3 regions of the Streptomyces sp. NPDC059201 genome follow, and region 1 is predicted to be linked to each of the others. Evidence: riboswitches for the same ligand, from Rfam matches in the RefSeq annotation. Region 1 holds a riboswitch; each other region holds the start of a gene.
What was found. A riboswitch is a leader RNA that binds a small molecule or an ion and turns the genes downstream of it on or off. The one in region 1 is predicted to bind cyclic di-AMP.
Positions count from the first base shown of each region.

Region 2: another riboswitch for cyclic di-AMP. It lies ahead of ACFXMG_RS18665 (M23 family metallopeptidase); the one in region 1 lies ahead of ACFXMG_RS27675 (transglycosylase family protein).
Region 3: another riboswitch for cyclic di-AMP. It lies ahead of ACFXMG_RS13390 (transglycosylase SLT domain-containing protein); the one in region 1 lies ahead of ACFXMG_RS27675 (transglycosylase family protein).

Region 1 is NZ_JBHZBB010000009.1:281,597-288,235, reverse strand. It holds gene ACFXMG_RS27685 (septum formation initiator family protein) at 1-316, opposite strand, end outside; gene eno (phosphopyruvate hydratase) at 420-1,706, opposite strand; gene ACFXMG_RS27675 (transglycosylase family protein) at 1,996-2,751, opposite strand; cyclic di-AMP (ydaO/yuaA leader) riboswitch at 2,755-2,931, opposite strand; gene ACFXMG_RS27670 (transglycosylase family protein) at 3,196-4,395, opposite strand; gene ACFXMG_RS27665 (cytochrome P450) at 4,539-5,900, opposite strand; gene ACFXMG_RS27660 (globin domain-containing protein) at 6,023-6,639, shown strand, end outside.
Region 2 is NZ_JBHZBB010000005.1:115,317-121,955, forward strand. It holds gene ACFXMG_RS18650 (DNA topoisomerase (ATP-hydrolyzing) subunit A) at 1-2,315, opposite strand, end outside; gene ACFXMG_RS18655 (M16 family metallopeptidase) at 2,498-3,844, shown strand; gene ACFXMG_RS18660 (M16 family metallopeptidase) at 3,871-5,235, shown strand; cyclic di-AMP (ydaO/yuaA leader) riboswitch at 5,435-5,596, shown strand; gene ACFXMG_RS18665 (M23 family metallopeptidase) at 5,604-6,374, shown strand; gene ACFXMG_RS18670 (GntR family transcriptional regulator) at 6,569-6,639, shown strand, end outside.
Region 3 is NZ_JBHZBB010000003.1:688,380-695,018, reverse strand. It holds gene ACFXMG_RS13395 (phosphoribosyltransferase family protein) at 635-1,939, shown strand; gene ACFXMG_RS13390 (transglycosylase SLT domain-containing protein) at 1,933-2,796, opposite strand; cyclic di-AMP (ydaO/yuaA leader) riboswitch at 2,801-2,986, opposite strand; gene ACFXMG_RS13385 (hypothetical protein) at 3,312-3,899, shown strand; partial or broken gene ACFXMG_RS13380 (phosphocholine-specific phospholipase C) at 3,960-5,997, opposite strand; gene ACFXMG_RS13375 (SIS domain-containing protein) at 6,346-6,639, shown strand, end outside.

The sequences.
Region 1 (6,639 bases):
CGAGGCGGCGGACGTAGGCCGGGTCCTGGAGGCGGGCCTTCTCGTCCCGGAGCTCCTCGACCCGCCGGGCGGCCTCGGCGGCCTTGCGCTCCTGGTCGGCGATCTCGCCCTGCTGGGAGACGTAGCTCCGTATCGGATAGGCGAGGGCGACGACGAGGGAGCAGACGACGAGGGCGAGGAAGGCGGCGCGGCCGGTGAGCCGGGAGCGCCGGGCCTGGCGGCGGGTCTGGGAGCGGTAGACGCGGGCCGCGGTCTGCTCGCCGAGCAGCCTGATCCGGGTCGCGGTGGAGAACCGGTCCCCGTTCTTCACGGCCATGCGGTGTCGCCTCCCCTGGTCATACGTACGTCCCCGCACACGGTACGGGACCGGGTGCGGGGACGGACGGAACTACGGTGCCGGGGCCCGTCGGCCCCCGCGATCAGCCCTTGAAGCGCGGGAAGGCGCTGCGGCCGGCGTAGACGGCGGCGTCGTCGAGGATCTCCTCGATGCGCAGCAGCTGGTTGTACTTGGCGACGCGCTCGGAGCGGGCCGGGGCGCCGGTCTTGATCTGGCCGCAGTTGGTGGCGACGGCGAGGTCGGCGATGGTGACGTCCTCGGTCTCGCCGGAGCGGTGGGACATCATGCACTTGAAGCCGTTGCGCTGGGCGAGCTCGACGGCGTCGAGGGTCTCGGTCAGCGAGCCGATCTGGTTGACCTTCACCAGGAGGGCGTTGGCGGACTTCTCCTCGATGCCGCGGGCGAGGCGCTCGGGGTTGGTGACGAAGAGGTCGTCGCCGACGAGCTGGACCTTGTCGCCGAGCTTCTCGGTGATGACGTTCCAGCCGGCCCAGTCGTCCTCGAAGAGCGGGTCCTCGATGGAGACGAGCGGGTACGCGGAGACGAGCTCCTCGTAGTACTCCGTCATCTCGGCGGCGGAGCGGGCCTTGCCCTCGAACTCGTACTTGCCGTCCTTGTAGAACTCGGAGGCGGCGCAGTCGAGGGCGAGCGCGATGTCCTTGCCGGGCACGTAGCCGGCCTGCTTGATGGCCTCCAGGATGAGGTCGAGCGCCTCACGGTTGGAGCCGAGGTTCGGGGCGAAGCCGCCCTCGTCGCCGAGGCCGGTGGAGAGGCCCTTGCCCTTCAGGACGCCCTTGAGGGTGTGGTAGACCTCGGTGCCCCAGCGCAGGGCCTCGGAGAAGGACTCCGCGCCGATCGGGGCGATCATGAACTCCTGGATGTCGACGTTGGAGTCGGCGTGCGACCCACCGTTGAGGATGTTCATCATCGGAACGGGCAGCAGGTGCGCGTTCGGGCCGCCGAGGTAGCGGAAGAGGGGGAGGTCGCTGGCCTCGGAGGCGGCGTGCGCGACGGCGAGGGAGACGCCGAGGATGGCGTTGGCGCCGAGCGAGGACTTGTCCGGGGTGGCGTCCAGGTCGAACATGGCCTGGTCGATCAGGCGCTGCTCGGTGGCGTCGTAGCCGACGAGCTCCGGGCCGATCTGCTCGATGACGGCGAGGACGGCCTTCTCGACACCCTTGCCGAGGTAGCGGTTCTGGTCACCGTCGCGAAGCTCCAGGGCCTCGAACGCACCGGTGGAGGCACCGGACGGCACGGCAGCACGGCCGGTGCTGCCGTCGTCGAGGCCGACCTCGACCTCGACCGTGGGGTTGCCTCGGGAGTCCAGGATTTCCCGGGCTACGACGACGTCGATGGACGGCACGAGCATCTCCTTCTGGGATGTGACGCTAGGTGTGACGCATGGGTCGCAAGGTCTCGTTCGCCTTGCGACATGAGCCTAACCGGCTCCGGCGCTCCGGCCAGCCGACCGCCCGTCCCCTGGGACGAAAAAGGGCCCAAGAGCACGTATCGAGGGACGAAAGCCCTGGGATCTACTGGACGGTAACGGCAGAACCCCGGTCACGAGCCACGGGGGAAGGGGGCTCGGGACCGGGGTGGTCACCGCGGGAGGGTCGTCGGGCACCGGTGAGCCGCCGGACTCACGGGTGCCGCGGGGCTCACTTCAGGTGGAGCTGCTGGCCCGGGTAGATCAGGTCGGCGTTGTCGACGACGTCCTTGTTGAGGTCGAAGAGCTCGGCCCAGCCGCCGTCGACGCCCTGCGCCTGGGCGATCTTGCTGAGGGTGTCGCCGGCCACGACCTTGTACTCGCCGTCACCCTTCTTGACCGTCTTGCCGGTCGGGGTGGTGACGGTCTTCTTGGCGGCGGCCTGCGGGGCGGCCTGCTGCTGCGTGGCCTTCTTCGGGGCCTGGCGCTGCTCGCTGCGGTTGGCGGGCTGCTCGGTGGAGCGCTCGGGGGCGCTCTGCTTCGGGGCGCTCTGCTGGGTGTTCTGCTCGGGGGCGCTCTGCTGCGGAGCGGACTCGGCGGAACCGCCGTCGTACGAGGCGCCGGAGAGGCCCACGCCACAGCTCGGCCACGCGCCCTTGCCCTGGCCCGCGAGGACCTTCTCGGCGATGGCGATCTGCTGGGACTTGCTGGCCTGGTTGGCGGTGGAGGCGTAGGCGGTGCCGCCGTACGCGGCCCAGGTGGAGGCCGAGAACTGGAGGCCGCCGTAGTAGCCGTTGCCGGTGTTGATCGACCAGTTGCCGCCGGACTCGCACTGGGCGACGCGGTCCCACTCGGAGGCGGTGGCGGCCGAGGCGGTGCCGGCGGCCATCAGCGGGGCGGCGACGGCCGCACCGGTGACGCCGACGAGGGCGACGACGCGAGTGGCCTTGGAGGGACGACGACGCTTGCCCGTGCCGGAGAACAGCATGAGATTCCTCTTCACCGACGCCTGTGAGGTGAGCTGTCGGGTTCGGGCTTGAAGAGTGCGCCCGGCCGCGTGTCCTTGCACGCGGCTTCACCCCTAGCCGGTCGATCGGCCGTCTGTCTCGACGGCCGGGACCGGCGCAAACCTTGGGTCCCCCACTCCTGCCTACGGCGCTTTCGCGACGACAATTCCCGGCGACCGACGGCAGGACTCGGCGTTTCGGTCGACGGGGCCCGCGGTGGCGAGCGGTGTCGACCGTAGACACACAGGTGCTCGAAGTTCAAAGAGGCTTACGACGGACAAAACGCCCTTACTTGCACTCCGTCAGCCCTCGTTTGCGCAGGTGAGAGCTGACGGGAGCAAAGTTTGCGGACGTGACACGCCAGTTGGGACGAAGAGACCCATGTCTCACTTTCCCAAAATCGGACATAAGCCCCTGAAACGGCCTCACTTCTCCGACGGAGGGACCGTCAGCTCAAGGCTCTGACCAGGGAGGATGAGATCCGGATCGACCCCGACCGTATGGCGGTTGGCGTCGTAGAGGGCGTCCCAGCCGCCCGCAAGATCGTTCTCCTGCGCAATCTCCGACAGGCTGTCACCCGGCCGCACGGTGTAGGCGTCGCTTACGTCCGCCTTGACGGGGGTTGAGGTGACCTTGTCCGCTGCTACGGCATGACGCCCGGATTCCAGCGATGCGTCCGTTACGCCGGATTCCTCCGGGGCGGCGTCGCCCCGGTGCTTGCCCGTTCCGGGTGTGGCCGACGACACGTCAGACCCGTCCGTACCGGGGGTCACGGGGGTGGTGGGAGTGGTGGGAGCAGTGGGCGCCAGGGGCGTCTCCGAGGCGTCCGGGGACGTCACGGGGGTGCCCGGGGTGCCGGGCGTGCCCGTGGAGGCGTCCGGGGTGCCCGGGGTGCCCGGCGTGGTGCCGGTGGGCGTGTCCGGGGTGGCGTCCGGGGCGGTGCTCGCCGGCGGGGTGACCGTGCCCGCGGGGGGCGGGGTCGTGGGCGTGGCGGAGCCGGCGGGCGCGGTGGGCGTCGCCGGGGCGGTGGCGGTCCCCTTCTTCTCCGCGGCCTTCTCGGCGGCCTTCTCGGCCTTCTCCCCCACCGCGGGAGCCTTCGACGGCGCGGAGGCGGCGGGCGTGGAAGCCGCGGGCGTGGAGGCGGACCCGGAGGCCGACGCGGAGGTGCCGCCGGTCCAGTTCGACTCGGGCGCCACTCCGCCCTCGTCCTCCTCCTGGACGGCGGGGCCCGGCTGGACGCCGGTGGGCTTCCCGTCGTTCTTCAGGCCCGCGATGGGCGCGCAGGTGGCCCAGTCGGCGCTGCCGGAGGCGAGCGCCTTCTCGGCGACGGCGATCTGCTGGGCGCGGCTGGCGAGGTCGGGGCTGGGGGCGTACGCGCGTCCGCCGTACCGCTCCCACGCCTCCTGCGTCATCTGGAGGCCGCCGTACGCGCCGTTGCCGAAGTTGGCGCTCCACTGGCCGCCGGACTCGCAGGCGGCGACCCGGTCCCAGGTGGCCGCGTCGGCGGCGGAGGCGGAGCCGGTGGCGAGCAGCGGCAGCGCCAGGGCGGATCCGGTCACTCCGGCGGTGACGACGAGCGCGGGAGCCTGGCGGGGTCGACGGTGTCGTCCGTTTCCGGAAAGCATGTCGGGGCCTTTCGCGTGACGGCGGGGGAGTGCGGGAACGGCTGGGGTGGCGCCGAACGTAGGCGCGAACGTAGCCGCATTCGAACGTCCGTCACAAGTCGATGGCTCCGCGATCACGTGAAGATCACATTTCTGACACGCCGTCACGTGCCCTGCGGGGGTGCGGAAGGGGTGAACTCCACCGGAAGCGTCCGCAATCCCCTCATGATGAGCCCGCCGCGCCACCGCAGTTCGTCCGGATCGACGCCAAGTCGCAGGTCCGGCAGGCGGGTCAGGAGGGTGGCGAGCGCGGTCTGTCCCTCCAGGCGGGCGAGCGGCGCGCCCAGGCAGTAGTGGATGCCGTGCCCGTACCCGAGGTGCTGGTTGTCCTTGCGGGCGAGGTCGAGGGTGTCCGGGGCGCCGAAGCGGTCCGGGTCGCGGTCGGCGGCGGCGAGGACGACGAGGACCGGGTCGCCGGCCGGGATCGGCTGCCCGCCGATGGTCAGGGCGGTGGTCGCGTACCGCCAGGTCGCCAGCTCGACCGGCCCGTCGTACCGCAGCAGTTCCTCGACGCCGGTCTCCAGGAGTCCGGTCTCGCCCGCGGCGAGCGAGGACTGGAGGAGGGCCCGCTGCTCCGGGTGACGAAGCAGGGCATAAGCCCCGTTACCGATCAAATTGATGGTCGTCTCGAAGCCGGCGAAAAGAAGCACGAAGCACATGGCGACGGCCTCGGCCTCGGTGAGGTGGTCGCCGTGGTCGGAGGCGCGGATGAGCCCCGAGATGAGGTCGTCGGCCCCGTCCTCCCGGAGGCCCTCCCGCTTCCGGTGGATCAGCTCCGCCAGGTATCCGCGGATCTTCTTCACCGACCGCGCCACCCCGCCGCGCGGGCCCCCGCCGTGCCTGATCATCATCCCGGCCCAGTCCCGGAAGTCGTCCTGGTCCTCGGCGGGCACCCCGAGCATGTCGCAGATGGCGTAGATGGGGAGCGGGAAGGCGAACTCGTGGATGAGGTCGGCGCTCCCCCGCTCGGCGAAGCCGTCGATGAGCCGGTCGGTCAGCTCCTGCACGCGGGGCGCGAAGGCCGCGACCCGGCGCGGGGTGAACGCCTTCGACACCAGCCGCCGCAGCCGCGTGTGGTCCGGCGGGTCGATGTTGAGGAGATGGGTCATCAGCCCGGCGCTGCGCTCGCCCGGAATGCCGGTCTTGCCCGGCTCGGCGTGGTGCACCGGGTTCTTCGAGAGCCGCTGGTCGGCGAGGGCCTGGCGTGCGTCCGCGTACCGCGTCACGAGCCACGCCTCGACGCCGCTGGGCAGCGTCGTCCGGTGCACGGGCGCGTGCTCCCGCAGCCACGCGTACGCCGGGTAGGGGTCGGTGGCGAACTCCCAGCTGAACAGCGCGGGCACCGGCCCGCCGCCGGGGCCGCCGTCCGGGCCCGCGCCCGAGACGGGGCAGCCGGCCCCGGCGGGGGTCGCGCCGGGTGTACCAGGCGCACCGGGTGTACCAGGCGTACCGGGTGTATCGGGCATCGGGGCGGGTCCTTCACTCACGCCCCGACCGTACCGTCCGGGGCCCCGCGCCCTTCCGGCCGACCTGACGTGATCACCGCCCGGTGATCACGCCGTGACGGCCCGTGCCCTACATTTCCCGCGTGGACCTCCCCTTGCTCAGAAGCACGTTCGCGGTCGTCGAGAGACGGGCCGAGCACGCCGTCACGTACTTCTACTCGCACCTCTTCTGGCGCAACCCCGGCGTGCGCGAGCTCTTCCCCGAGGACATGGTCCCGCAGCGCGACCGCCTGTTCGCGGCGCTCACCCACGTGGTGACCAGCCTCGACGACCCGGGGCTTCCCGGCTATCTGGGGCGGCTCGGCCGCGACCACCGCAAGTTCCTCGCCACCCCCGCCCTCTACGCGGCGGTCGGCGAGAGCCTGCTCGCCGCCTTCGCGCACGCCGCCGGTCCCGCGTGGACGATCGAGGCGGAGAAGGCGTGGTCGGAGGCGTACGGCCTCGTCGCCGACCTCATGCTCCGGGGCGCGGACGAGTCCGCGGGCGCCGGGGAGCCCCCCTGGTGGGACGCGGAGGTCGTCGGCCACGAGCGGTACGGCGAGGACCTGGCCGTCCTGACCCTCCGCCCCCGGAGGCCGTACCCCTATCTCCCCGGCCAGTACGCCGGCGTCAGCTCGCTCCGGGTCCCGCGGGTGTGGCGCACGTACTCGATCGGCAACGCCCCGCGCGAGGACGGCACGCTCGACCTGCACGTGAGCCG
Region 2 (6,639 bases), on a different contig from region 1:
ATCAGGGTGTCCTCGCCCTTCAGGAAGCGCTGGCAGCGCACGCCGCCGGTCGCCCGGCCCTTGCGCGGGTACTGGTCGAACGGGGTCAGCTTCGCCGAGGTCGCCGCGGAGCCGTCCAGGGTGCCGGTCGAGCCCGCCACCGTGAACACGGCCGCGTCCGCCGCCGGATCCACCGCGCCGAAGGACAGCACCTCGGCGCCGGCCGTCAGCTTGATGCCCGCCATGCCGCCCGCCGGGCGGCCCTGGGGCCGCACCTGGGACGCCTGGTAGCGCAGCAGCTGCGCGTCGGAGGTGATGAAGACCAGGTCCTCGTCGCCCGTCCGCAGCTCGGTCGCGCCGACGATCCGGTCGCCGTCCTTGAGGGTGATGACCTCCAGCTCGTCCTTGTTCGCCGGATAGTCCGGCACCACCCGCTTGACCACGCCCTGGAGGGTGCCCAGCGCCAGACCGGGGGAGGACTCGTCCAGGGTGGTCAGGCAGATCACCGTCTCGTCCCCGTCGAGCGACAGGAACTCGCTCAGCGGCGCGCCGCCCGCCAGGTTCGGCGCGGCGGCCGTGTCGGGCAGCTGCGGCAGGTCGATCACGGCGACCCGCAGCAGACGGCCCGTCGAGGTCACCGCGCCCACGTCGCCGCGCTGGGTGGCCGCCACCGCCGAGACGATCACGTCGTGCTTGGTCCGCTTGGCGTCCGGATCGGCCGGCGGCAGCTCCGCCGAGACCGTGCGGGCCAGCAGGCCGGTCGAGGAGAGCAGCACCCGGCACGGGTCGTCGGCGACCTCCAGCGGGACGGCCGTGACCGGCGCGCCCGCCGACTCCAGGAGGACCGTGCGCCGGTCGGTGGCGAACTTCTTCGCGACCGCTGCCAGCTCGGCCGAGACCATCTTGCGCAGCTCGGAGTCGGACTCCAGGATGCCGGTCAGCTCGTCGATCTCGCCGGTCAGCCGGTCGCGCTCGGTCTCCAGCTCCAGGCGGTCGAACTTGGTGAGCCGGCGCAGCGGGGTGTCCAGGATGTACTGGGTCTGGATCTCGCTCAGCGAGAAGCGCTCCATCAGGCGCTCCTTCGCCTGCGCCGAGTTCTCGCTCTCCCGGATGAGCCGGATGACCTCGTCGATGTCGAGGAGGGCGACGAGCAGGCCCTCGACCAGGTGGAGCCGGTCGCGCTTCCTGCCGCGGCGGTACTCGGAGCGGCGGCGGACGACCTCGAAGCGGTGGTCGAGGTAGACCTCCAGGAGCTCCTTGAGGCCGAGGGTGAGCGGCTGGCCGTCCACCAGGGCCACGTTGTTGATGCCGAAGGACTCCTCCATCGGCGTCAGCTTGTAGAGCTGCTCCAGGACGGCCTCGGGCACGAAGCCGTTCTTGATCTCGATGACCAGGCGGAGTCCGTGGGCCCGGTCGGTGAGGTCCTTGACGTCGGCGATGCCCTGGAGCCGCTTCGAGCCGACCAGGTCCTTGATCTTGGAGATGACCTTCTCGGGGCCGACCGTGAAGGGCAGTTCGGTGACGACGATGCCCTTGCGGCGGGCCGTCACGGTCTCCACCGTCGTGGTCGCCCGGATCTTGAAGGTGCCGCGGCCCGACTCGTAGGCGTCCCGGATGCCGGAGAGGCCGACGATCCGGCCGCCGGTCGGCAGGTCGGGGCCGGGGACGAAGCGCATCAGCGCGTCCAGGTCCGCGTTCGGGTAGCGGATCAGGTGGCGCGCGGCCGCGATCACCTCGCCGAGGTTGTGCGGGGGCATGTTGGTCGCCATGCCGACCGCGATGCCCGAGGCGCCGTTCACCAGCAGGTTCGGGTACGCGGCGGGGAGCGCGACCGGCTCCCGCTCCTGCCCGTCGTAGTTGGGCGCGAAGTCGACCGTGTCCTCGTCGATGGACTCGGTCATCAGCAGGGCGGCCGGGGCCATCCGCGACTCGGTGTACCGCATGGCGGCGGGCGGGTCGTCATTGCCCAGCGAACCGAAGTTGCCGTGGCCGTCGACCAGCGGCACGCGCATGGAGAACGGCTGCGCCATGCGCACCATGGCGTCGTAGATCGAGGCGTCGCCGTGCGGGTGCAGCTTGCCCATCACCTCGCCGACCACGCGGGCGCACTTGACGAACCCGCGGTCGGGGCGCAGGCCCATCTCGTTCATCTGGTAGACGATGCGCCGCTGGACCGGCTTCATGCCGTCGCGGGCGTCGGGCAGCGCGCGCGAGTAGATGACCGAGTAGGCGTACTCGAGGAAGGAGCCCTGCATCTCGTCGACGACGTCGATGTCGAGGATCCTCTCCTCGTACGCGTCGTCCGGCGGCGGTGTCTTCGTGCTGCGGCGGGCCATCGCGGCTGCGGCTCCTTATCCGACAAAGCTTGATCTGACGCGGACCATTGTGGACCGTGCCACCGACAACGTGGACCGCGACCCGGACGAGGGACATCCGAGGGGGCCGGGAACTTCGCCAGGTGTCGGCGCGCTTGCATACAGTGGCAGGACTTTTCCAGATCGCGATCGAAGGGACGTACATGCCCATGGGTCACACGGCCACGGCCGAGGCCGGCTCCGGCGGCCTGACAGCGACCGAGCACCGGCTGGCGAACGGCCTGCGGGTGGTCCTCTCCGAGGACCACCTGACCCCGGTCGCCGCGGTATGCCTCTGGTACGACGTCGGCTCGCGCCACGAGGTCGAGGGCCGCACGGGCCTCGCCCACCTCTTCGAGCACCTGATGTTCCAGGGTTCCCAGCAGGTGCACGGCAACGGGCACTTCGAGCTCGTCCAGGGCGCCGGCGGTTCGCTCAACGGCACGACCAGCTTCGAGCGCACCAACTACTTCGAGACCATGCCCACCCACCAGCTGGAGCTCGCGCTCTGGCTGGAGGCCGACCGCATGGGCTCGCTGCTCGCCGCGCTCGACGACGAGTCGATGGAGAACCAGCGCGACGTCGTGAAGAACGAGCGCCGCCAGCGGTACGACAACGTGCCGTACGGCACCGCCTTCGAGAAGCTCACCGCGCTCGCGTACCCCGAGGGCCACCCGTACCACCACACCCCCATCGGCTCGATGGCGGACCTGGACGCGGCCACCCTGGAGGACGCGCGGAGCTTCTTCCGCACCTACTACGCGCCCAACAACGCGGTCCTGTCGGTCGTCGGCGACATCGACCCGGAGCAGACGCTCGCCTGGGTCGAGAAGTACTTCGGCTCCATCCCCGGCCACGACGGCAAGCCCGCCCCGCGCGACGGCGCCCTTCCGGAGGTCATCGGCGGGCAGCTGCGCGAGGTCCTCGTCGAGGACGTCCCGGCCCGCGCCCTGATGGCCGCCTACCGGCTCCCGGAGGACGGCACGCGCGCGTGCGACGCCGCCGACCTCGCCCTCACCGTGCTCGGCGGCGGCGAGTCCTCCCGCCTGCACAACCGGCTGGTCCGCCGCGACCGCACCGCCGTCGCCGCCGGCTTCGGCCTGCTCCGGCTCGCCGGCGCCCCCTCCCTCGGCTGGCTGGACGTCAAGACCTCCGGCGGCGTCGAGGTCCCCGCCATCGAGACGGCCGTCGACGAGGAGCTCGCCCGCTTCGCCGCCGAGGGCCCGACCGCCGAGGAGATGGAGCGCGCCCAGGCCCAGCTGGAGCGCGAATGGCTCGACCGGCTCGGCACGGTGGCCGGCCGCGCCGACGAACTGTGCCGCTTCGCCGTGCTGTTCGGCGACCCCCAGCTGGCGCTGACCGCGGTCGACCGCGTCCTCGCCGTCACCGCCGAGGAGGTGCGCGAGGTGGCCGCGGCCCGACTGCGCCCCGACAACCGCGCGGTGCTGGTCTACGAGCCGGTGGAGACCGAGGACAGCGACAGCGACGAGGAAGAGGGAGCGGACAAGTGACCGATGCCGCCGTGTCTCTGACCAGTATGGATTTCCACCCGCAGCCGCAGGCGGGGGTGGCCAGGCCGTGGGCCTTCCCGGCCCCCGAGCGCGGTGCGCTCGACAACGGGCTGACGGTGCTGCGCTGCCACCGCCCCGGCCAGCAGGTCGTCGCCGTCGAGATCTTCGTGGACGCGCCGCTGGACGCCGAGCCCGAGGGGCTCGACGGCGTCGCCACCATCATGGCGCGCGCCCTCTCCGAGGGGACCACCGAGCGCGGCGCCGAGGAGTTCGCGGCCGAGCTGGAGCGCTGCGGCGCCACGCTCGACGCGCACGCGGACCACCCCGGCGTCCGGGTCTCCCTGGAGGTGCCGGTCTCCCGGCTCCACAAGGCGCTCGGGCTCGTCGCCGAGGCCCTGATCTCCCCGGCCTTCGACCCGGACGAGGTCAAGCGCCTGGTGGACAACCGGCTCGACGAGATCCCGCACGAGGCCGCCAACCCCAGCCGGCGCGCGGCCAAGCAGCTCTACAAGGAGCTGTTCCCGGCCACCGCCCGCATGTCCCGGCCGCGCCAGGGCACCAAGGAGACGGTGGAGGTCATCGACGCCGCCGCCGTCCGCGCCTTCTACGACGGGTACGTGCGGCCCGCCGCCGCCACCGCGGTCGTCGTCGGCGACCTCACCGGCGTCGACCTCGACAAGGTCCTCGCCGAGACCCTCGGCGGCTGGGCGGGCAAGCCGGCCGCGCCGCGCCCGATGCCGCCGATCACCGCCGACGACACCGGACGGGTCGTCATCGTCGACCGCCCCGGGGCCGTCCAGACCCAGCTGCTCATCGGCCGGATCGGTCCGGACCGCCACGACGCCGTCTGGGCCGCGCAGGTCCTCGGCGTCTACTGCCTCGGCGGCACCCTGACGTCTCGTCTGGACGCCGTCCTGCGCGAGGAGAAGGGGTACACGTACGGCGTGCGCTCCTTCGGGCAGGTGCTCCGCTCGGACGGCGAGGGGCACGGCGCCTCGATGCTCGCCATCAGCGGCTCGGTCGACACCCCCAACACCGGTCCGGCCCTCGACGACCTGTGGAAGGTGCTCCGCACCCTCGCCGAGGGCGGTCTCACCGACGCCGAGCGGGACATCGCCGTGCAGAACCTGGTGGGCGTGGCCCCGCTCAAGTACGAGACGGCCGCGTCGGTCGCCGCGACCCTGTCCGACCAGGTCGAGCAGCACCTCCCGGACGACTACCAGGCGCGGTTGTACGCCCGGCTCGCCGAGACCGGCACGGTCGAGGCCACGGCCGCCGTCGTCAGCGCCTTCCCGGTGGACCGGCTCGTCACCGTCCTGGTGGGCGACGCCGCGCAGATCGAGGAGCCCGTCCGGGCCCTCGGCATCGGCGAGGTGACCGTGGTGAGCTGACCCGCCGTCGGCTCCCGGCGGAGGTCTCCGATGCGAAGTTGCGTCGGAGACCTCCGCTTTATCCGTTATGAGACAAGGGTGATCGTATGCCCTGTGGCATGTCTTACAAATGGGCGTGTCTGTTTGGCGATCGACATCCGTCCGGCCTAGCGTCGACCCGGCTGTCCGACCCGACGCACGCGCCGCACCCGCGGCACCCGGACAGCCATCGCCGAGTCCCCGTCAGGCGCGAGCCTGGGGAGCCGGGGACCCACTCAGTCCCTGGGGTGAATCGGACGCCTTCGCCGCGCGGAGGGGTCCGTAGGAGACCTTCCTGCTCCGAACCCGTCAGCTAACCCGGTAGGCGAGAAGGAAGGAAAGGAACCGTCTTGGCGTTCACCCGTGCCACCGGGAAGCACCGTGGTGCGAGCCGACTGGCTCGCCGCAGCGCCGGCTTCGCCGGCGTGGCCGCCCTCGCGACCACCGGCGTCGTCGGCACCCTCGCCTCCCCGGCGCTCGCCGCCGACACGGACAACCGTTCCGCCGAGGACACCGGCCTCACTCAGGTGATCGCCGACGAGTCCATCGCCGACCAGATCAGCGCCCAGGCCGCCGCCCAGGAGCAGGAGGCCGCCGAGGCCGAGGCCCGGGCCAAGGCGCGCGCCGAGGCGAAGCGCAAGGCCGAGGCCCGCGCGCAGGAGATCCGCGAGGAGAAGGAGCGCGCCGCCCGCGAGGCCGAGCGCCGCCGCCTCGCCTCCTTCAACCTCCCGGTCTCCGGCTCGTACGTCTCCACCGGCTACAAGACCGGCGGTTCCCTCTGGTCCTCCGGCAGCCACTCCGGCGTCGACTTCCACGCCGCCTACGGCAGCTCGGTCGTCTCGGTCGGCTCCGGCACCGTCGTCGAGGCCGGCTGGGGCGGCGCGTACGGCAACAACATCGTGATCCGGATGAACGACGGCACGTACACCCAGTACGGCCACCTGTCGTCCATCGGCGTCTACGTCGGGCAGTCCGTCGAGCCCGGCGAGCAGATAGGCATCTCCGGCTCGACCGGCAACTCGACCGGCCCGCACCTCCACTTCGAGGCCCGGACCAGCGCCGACTACGGCTCCGACATCAGCCCCGTCGCGTACCTCCGCGCCCGCGGCGTCAGCCTCTGACCCGTCACCCCACCCCGAAACGGCCCCGGCTCCCACGAGCCGGGGCCTTTTCGTCACCCCCGGGGCAGGTGCTGTCGCTGCCGCGAACCGGACGAATTCCGAGGGGGCATCGGAATTTCCGGCGCACTGCAATAGAGTCGCGGAAACAGCGCCGCTCGAATTCGGTGCGCGCGGAGTGAAAGCGGAGGTCGGACATGCGGGTTCCCGCGCAATCGGTATGCACGGCGATCCGGGACGACATCGTCTCGGGGATCTTCGAGCGTGG
Region 3 (6,639 bases), on a different contig from region 1:
GCCGTCGACACCCTGCCCACGGCGGGCCTCAGCCCGTGTTGCCGGGCGCCCGTGTCAGCGGATCCGCTCGTGCCGTCGGACCCGGACCGGCGGCGGATCCGGCCCGTTTCGTCGAGCCCTGCCCATGCTGGCGGGCCCGGCCCGCGCCGCCGGAACCGGGCCTGTACCGAACAGGCCCGCCCGTGCTGCCGCGCCCGGCCCTGTGCCGTGGGAAACCTGCCTGTGTCGGCGGGCTCCGGTTCGTTTCGCCGGACCTCGCCCGTGCCGTCGGAACCCTGATCGCGTCGCCGTGCCGGGCCCGTGCAGGCGGATCCCGGCCCGTGCCGCCTGCCCCGCCCACGGCGGCGGGCCCCAGCCCGTGTTGCCAGGCCCCGGCCCGTGCCAGCGGATCCGCTCGTGTTGTTGGACTCGGACCGGTGGCGGATCCGGCCCGCTTCGTCGGGTCCTGCCCATGCTGGCGGGCCCCGCACGCGCCGCCGGAACCAGACCCGTCCGTGCTGCCGAGCCCGGTCCTTTGCCGTCAGAACCCCGCCCGTCCCGCCACCCCCCTCCCTCCCCGTGGTGGGACCCTGGAAGTACCGGCTGGGGCGGGTGGGGTTGTTGTGTGTGGGGGGTGAGTGGGAAGGCGGCTGTTATGTATTTCGCCGATCGGGTGGATGCGGGGCGGCAGCTGGCGGCTCGGCTTGGGCATCTCAAGGGGCGGGATGTTGTGGTGTTGGGGCTGCCTCGGGGTGGGGTGCCGGTGGCGGCGGAGGTGGCTGAGGCGTTGGACGCGCCGTTGGACATCTGTCTGGTGCGGAAGCTGGGGGTGCCCAGTCGGCCCGAGCTGGCCATGGGGGCCATCGGGGAGGGGGGAGTAAGGGTCGTCAATGAGCAGATCTTGTGGGACGCGGGGGTGGGTGCGCGGGATCTGGCGGCGGTCGAGGAGCGGGAGCGGGCGGTGATGGCCGAGCGGGCCCGGCTCTATCGGGGCAGCCGTCGGCCGGTGCCGCTGGAGGGGCGGACGGTGGTCGTCGTCGACGACGGGCTCGCGACCGGTGCGACCGCGCTGGCCGCCTGCCGGGTGGTACGGGCCGGGGGCGCCGCCCGGATAGTGCTCGCGGTACCGGTGGCGCCGTACGGGTGGACGGCGCGGCTCGGCGGCGAGGCCGACGAGACGGTCGCCGTGCGCGCCCCGCAGGGGTTCGCGGCGGTCGGGCAGTTCTACCGGGAGTTCGACCAGACGCCGGACGCCGAGGTGGTGGCCCGGCTCGACCGGAGCCGGGCGGCGCGTGATCCGGTCGTCCGGCACACCGCCGTGCGGATCCCGGGCGGCGAACCGGTGCTGTCCGGTGATCTGGCGGTGCCCGACGGGGCCGCTGGGCTGGTCCTCTTCGCGCACGGCAGTGGCAGCAGCCGGCACAGTCCGCGGAACCGCGAGGTCGCCTCCGCCTTGAACCGGGCGGGGCTCGGGACTCTCCTCTTCGACCTGCTCACCGAGGCCGAGGCGACCGACCGTTCACGGGTCTTCGACACCCCGCTGCTCGCCGAGCGGCTGGGCCGCGCCGCCGCCTGGGCGGCCGGGACGCCCGGTATCGAACGTCTGCCGCGCGGCTACTTCGGGGCGAGTACGGGTGCGGCCGCCGCGCTGTGGGCGGCGGCGGACCCGGGCGACGACGTGGCCGCCGTGGTGTCCCGGGGCGGCCGGCCCGACCTGGCGGGGGAGCGTCTCGCCGGGGTCCGGGCCCCGACACTGCTGATCGTCGGCGGGAGCGACGACCTCGTCCTGGACCTCAACCGGCGGGCCGAGGCGCTGCTGCGCTGCGAGAGCCGGCTGGAGGTCGTACCCGGCGCCGGCCACCTCTTCGAGGAGCCGGGGGCCCTGGAGGAGGTGGCGTCGCTGGCGACGGACTGGTTCACCGGCCGCTTCCGTGCGGCCGTGAACGGGCGGGATCAGTAGGGGCCGTTGACGTTGTCGATGGAGCCGTACCGGTCGGCCGCGTAGTTGCTGGCGGCGGTGATGTTCGCGACCGGGTCGTACGGGTCGAGCGAGGTGCCCGGCACGTGGTACGCCGCGAACGTCGGGTCGATGACCTGGAGGAGGCCCTTCGACGGCGTGCCCTTCACGGCGTTGGAGTCCCAGAGGTTGATGGCGCGGGGGTTGCCCGAGGACTCGCGCATGATGTTGCGGTGGATGCCCTCGTACGAGCCGGGGATGCCGTACCGGGCCATCACGTCCAGCGACTCGCGGATCCAGCCGTCGAGGTTGTCGGCGTACTGGGTGGCGGCGATCGGGGCGGCCTGGACGGCGGGGGCCGCGGCGCGGGCGGCGGAGCGGCTCGCCCGTTCGGCGGAACCGCCGGACGCGGGCTTCGCCGCGCTCTTGCGGGCCGTCTGCTGGGGCTTCGGCGCGGCCTTGGCGGAATCCCGACGAATCGTCAGTTCGAGACCGGGGTGAATGAGTGACGGATTGTCACCCACGGTCTTCTTGTTCGCCTGGTAAAGCGACTTCCAGCCGCCCTGAATTCCCTTTCGGTGGGCGATCAGGGAAAGCGAGTCGCCCTTCACCACGGTGTAGGCGCGCGCGGCGGCCGGAGCGGCGGGAACGGCCGCGGGGGCCTGCGCCACGGCGGCGGTCCGCGCGGTGGGAGCCGCGACGGCGGCGGCCGGCGCGAGGGCGGGAGCGGCGGGCTGGGCGCCGGCCGTGGCGGGCACGACCAGCGGCAGGGCGAGGGCGACTCCGCCGGTGCCCGCGAAGGCGAGACCTCGGGTGACGGTACGGCGTCGGGGGCGGCGGTGCTTGCCGTGAGCGGGCATGACGGTTTCCTCTCCGGCGCCTGCGAGGTGAGCTGTCGGGTTCGGACTGGAGATGTCCGGCCGCGCGCACGCGGCTTCACCCCGAGCCGTTCCGGATGGCCGGACCGGCGGTGTGGTGGGTCCCCCGCTCCTGCCGTCGGGTGAAATGGGAGGTCTTTCGGGCGGTGGCAGGATTTGGCGATCCGCTCGAATAGAGGTGACCGTAGGCGAGGAATGCGGCGGGGAACAAGATGGGAATGCGCGAGAAATGGGGAGGTAAAGATCGACCGGCCGGAATTCAAGATCGACGGTTTCGGCGGGCCGGTCGGAATCCCTTGCGGCGCATGGCTCGTGGGGAATCGGACGATGGGTTGCGCCGGGGCGGAGTGAGTCGCGTCACTGGGCGGCGCAATGTCCGAATAGGGAATCTGATGCCTTTTGCGGAGCAATGCGTCGTCATGTCGATAGTCAGAGCCGAGGGTGCCGGTCGGGTGGCATAAGTCGCAAACTGGACAATCAGTCCCAATGATGTAGGAATGTCACTTCCTGTTCTGACGTCCACCGCGCAGCTCGACCCCGACGCCCTCGACCGCGAGGCGGCCCGCCTGTACGAGTCCGCCGCCTGGGAGCGCCTGGTCCCACCCGCCCCCGAAGCCTGGCGGAGCCTGCTCTCCGTCCCCGTCGATCAGCTGGTCGCCGACGCCCTCGACGCGCTGCCTCCGGCCCCGCCTACCGAGCGCCCGCTGCCGGGCAGGATCGGGGCCGTCCTCCCGGACCGGCTGCACGTCTGGCGCCGGGTCGGCCGGGCCGACGTACGGCCCTCCGTCCATCTGGCCTACGCGCGCCGCGTGCTGACCGAGTGGGGCTGGCAGAACACCCCGTACAAGCTGCGTGACGCGCGCGGCGCGCGGTGTCTCTGCGGCGCCCTGCTCGCCGCCCACCGGCTCGGTCACGGCAGCGCGTCCACCATGAACGAGGCCGGCGCCTGGATCATGACCGAGCTGCGGTCGCGGGGGTGGCACGGGCTCATCGGCCCCTGGAACCGCGCCCCGGGCCGCACCGCCGAGGACGCGCTCGCGCTCGTCGACGCCACCATCCACCGCGCCGCCCTCGCCGGCCGCTGAGCGACGGGCGAGGGCGAGGGCGAGGGCCAGAGCCAGCGCGAGGCCCCGCGCGCCCCGCGGTCAGCCCGTGACGCTCGGGGCGCCCGTCTCGATGTGGCCGGTGTACCGGCGCGACCAGGTGCCGTCGATGTCGGCGAGGACCGTGAAGTCGTACCAGCCGTCGTGGTACGCCACCGCGTTGAAGAAGTCCTCGCGCGTGGAGCCGGCGGGGACGGTGTACGTCCACGCGCCGTCCGCGCGGTAGGCGTTGGAGCGGATCGTGAAGGTCACCGGGCCGGCGGAGGTGTTGGTCATCCTGAACCAGATCGCCGTCTTCCCGGTGCCCGGCTCGGTCGCGAAGCGCGCCGCCACCTCGATCGCCTTGCCCGCCTTGGAGGCGTCGCCGATGAAGCGGCGCAGGAAGCGGTTCGGGCCCATCATCGAGATGTCGTACTTCCCCGAGCCCGAGCCGAGCCCGATGTTGAAGTAGTCGGAGGTGGTCGTCCCGGGGTCCACCGTGTACTGCCAGGCGGCGGTGTCCCGGTGCTGGTGCGGGTGGATCGAGAAGTGGGCGGCCCGCCGGGCCTGCGGGCCCTGGTTGGTCAGGGAGAACCAGGCGAGGATCTTGCCCGCGGCGCCGAACTCGAAGCGGTCGAGGTTGCCGTTCGGCTGGTAGGGGGAGCGCCCTGGCCGGGCGGGTGCCGGGCTCCTGGGCGGGCAGCGCGTTGTTCTGCGGCGCGGGGTTCGGGAGCGGGCCGCAGGTGGCCATGCCGATGACCTCCGTCGTCGACGGGAGGCCGCCGGGGACCCCGTACACCGGGTTCGAGAAGTCGAAGACGCCGGTCAGGTCGCCGGTCACCTTCCGCCGCCAGGCGCTGATGTTCGGGCAGGCCGCCGGGGTGCCGAGGGCGCTGGTCCAGGTCTCCAGGAAGCGGAGCACGGAGGTGTGGTCGAAGACCTCCGAGCTGACCCAGCCGCCCCGCGTCCACGGCGACATGACGAGCATCGGGACGCGGAAGCCGAGGCCGATCGGCACGCCGTCGAGGTACTCGCCCGGGGTCCCGGGCGGGGCGACCGGCGGCGGCACGTGGTCGAAGAAGCCGTCGTTCTCGTCGTAGTTGAGGAACATCACCGTCGAGTCGAAGACCTCGGGGTTCGCGGCCAGGGCGCGGTAGACCAGGTCGACGAAGTGGGCGCCGTCGCCGGGAGGGGCGTACGGGTGCTCCGAGAACGCCTCGTTGGCCACCACCCACGACACCTGCGGCAGGGTGCCGGCGAGGACGTCGGCGCGGATCGCGGCGGCGATGTCGTCCGGGGTCGAGCCGGTGACCTTCGGGACCGAGGCCATGCCCCGGTCGTGGAGCGGGTCGCCGGGCCGGGCGTCGGTGAACTTCTTGAAGTAGGCGAGGCCGTTGTCGCCGTAGTTGTCCTGGGCGTTCTGGTAGACCCTCCAGCTCACGCCGGCCCGCTGGAGCGCCTCCGCGTACGTCTCCCAGGTCAGCCCCGACTCGTCCCCGCCGTCCTTGCTGGAGGCGTCGATCCTGCCGCTCCACAGGAAGGTGCGGTTCGGGCCGGTGGCGCTGAGCGCCGAGCAGAAGTAGGCGTCGCAGATCGTGTAGTGGTCGGCGAGCGCGTGGTGGAACGGGATGTCCTCGCGGTCGAGATGGCCGAGGGTGCGGGTGTTGCCCACACCGGTCACCCAGTTGTCGAGCCGGCCCTTGTTCCAGGCGGCGTGCTGCGAGGTCCAGCTGTGCGGCAGGTCGCCGTTGCACTGGGCGAGCGTCTCGCCGTCGACCCCGCCGGCCGGGGGCGTGTCGCTGAGCTTCCAGGGGAACTGCCGGCCGCCCCAGTTGGGCTGCTGGAAGGTGCCCCAGCCGCCGGGGATGTTCCCCGCCGCGCGGTCTCCGAAGCCGCGCACGCCCCGGAGGGTGCCGAAGTAGTGGTCGAAGCTGCGGTTCTCCTGCATGAGGATCACCACGTGACGGACGTCGGTCAGGGTGCCGGTCGCGGCCCGCGCGGCGGCCGAGGCCGTCGCCGGGGGCAGTGCGGCCCCCGCGACGAGCCCGGCACCGAGCCCCGCCCCGATCCCGACGAACCCTCTGCGGCTGATGGGAAGCATGCCCCGCCCCTCCTGTCACGGTGTGCCCCTGCGGGCGTGTCGGCAGCCATGATGGGGGAGCGGCGCCCAAAGGTATACGCACGTGCGGTAAGGGGTTGGTGAACAGGCAGGTCGTGCTCGTTCAGCCTGGTCCAACCTGTAGGGGAATTGGTATCAGGTGCGACCAATAAGTCGGTCGAGGGCCTGTCGTGCGAGCTCCGGCGCGTGACCGTCCCGCCGCCGGTGCGGCTCCGGGTCTCCGGCGGCGTGGGGGATACCCTGGCATTTAGATGCGTGAATCTGCTTGAATACTGCTCGTTCTGAGCATTCTCACGCATCACTGCTGTCTCTTTCGTGCAAGGAGTGTGCATGGCCCCCTCCCGTACCACCGTTGAGATCGCCACCCAGCCCGCCGTCTGGCGCGAGGCGCTCCGCACGCTGCCGCGGCACGCCCCCGCCCTGCCCCGGCGCGGCGAGCGCGTCGCCGTGATCGGCTGCGGCACCTCCTGGTTCATGGCCCAGGCGTACGCCGATCTGCGCGAGGCCGGCGGACACGGCGAGACCGACGCCTTCGCCGCCTCCCGCTTCCCCTTCTCCCGCAGCTACGACCGGGTCATCGCCCTCACCCGCTCCGGCACCACCAGCGAGGTCCTCGCCGTCCTC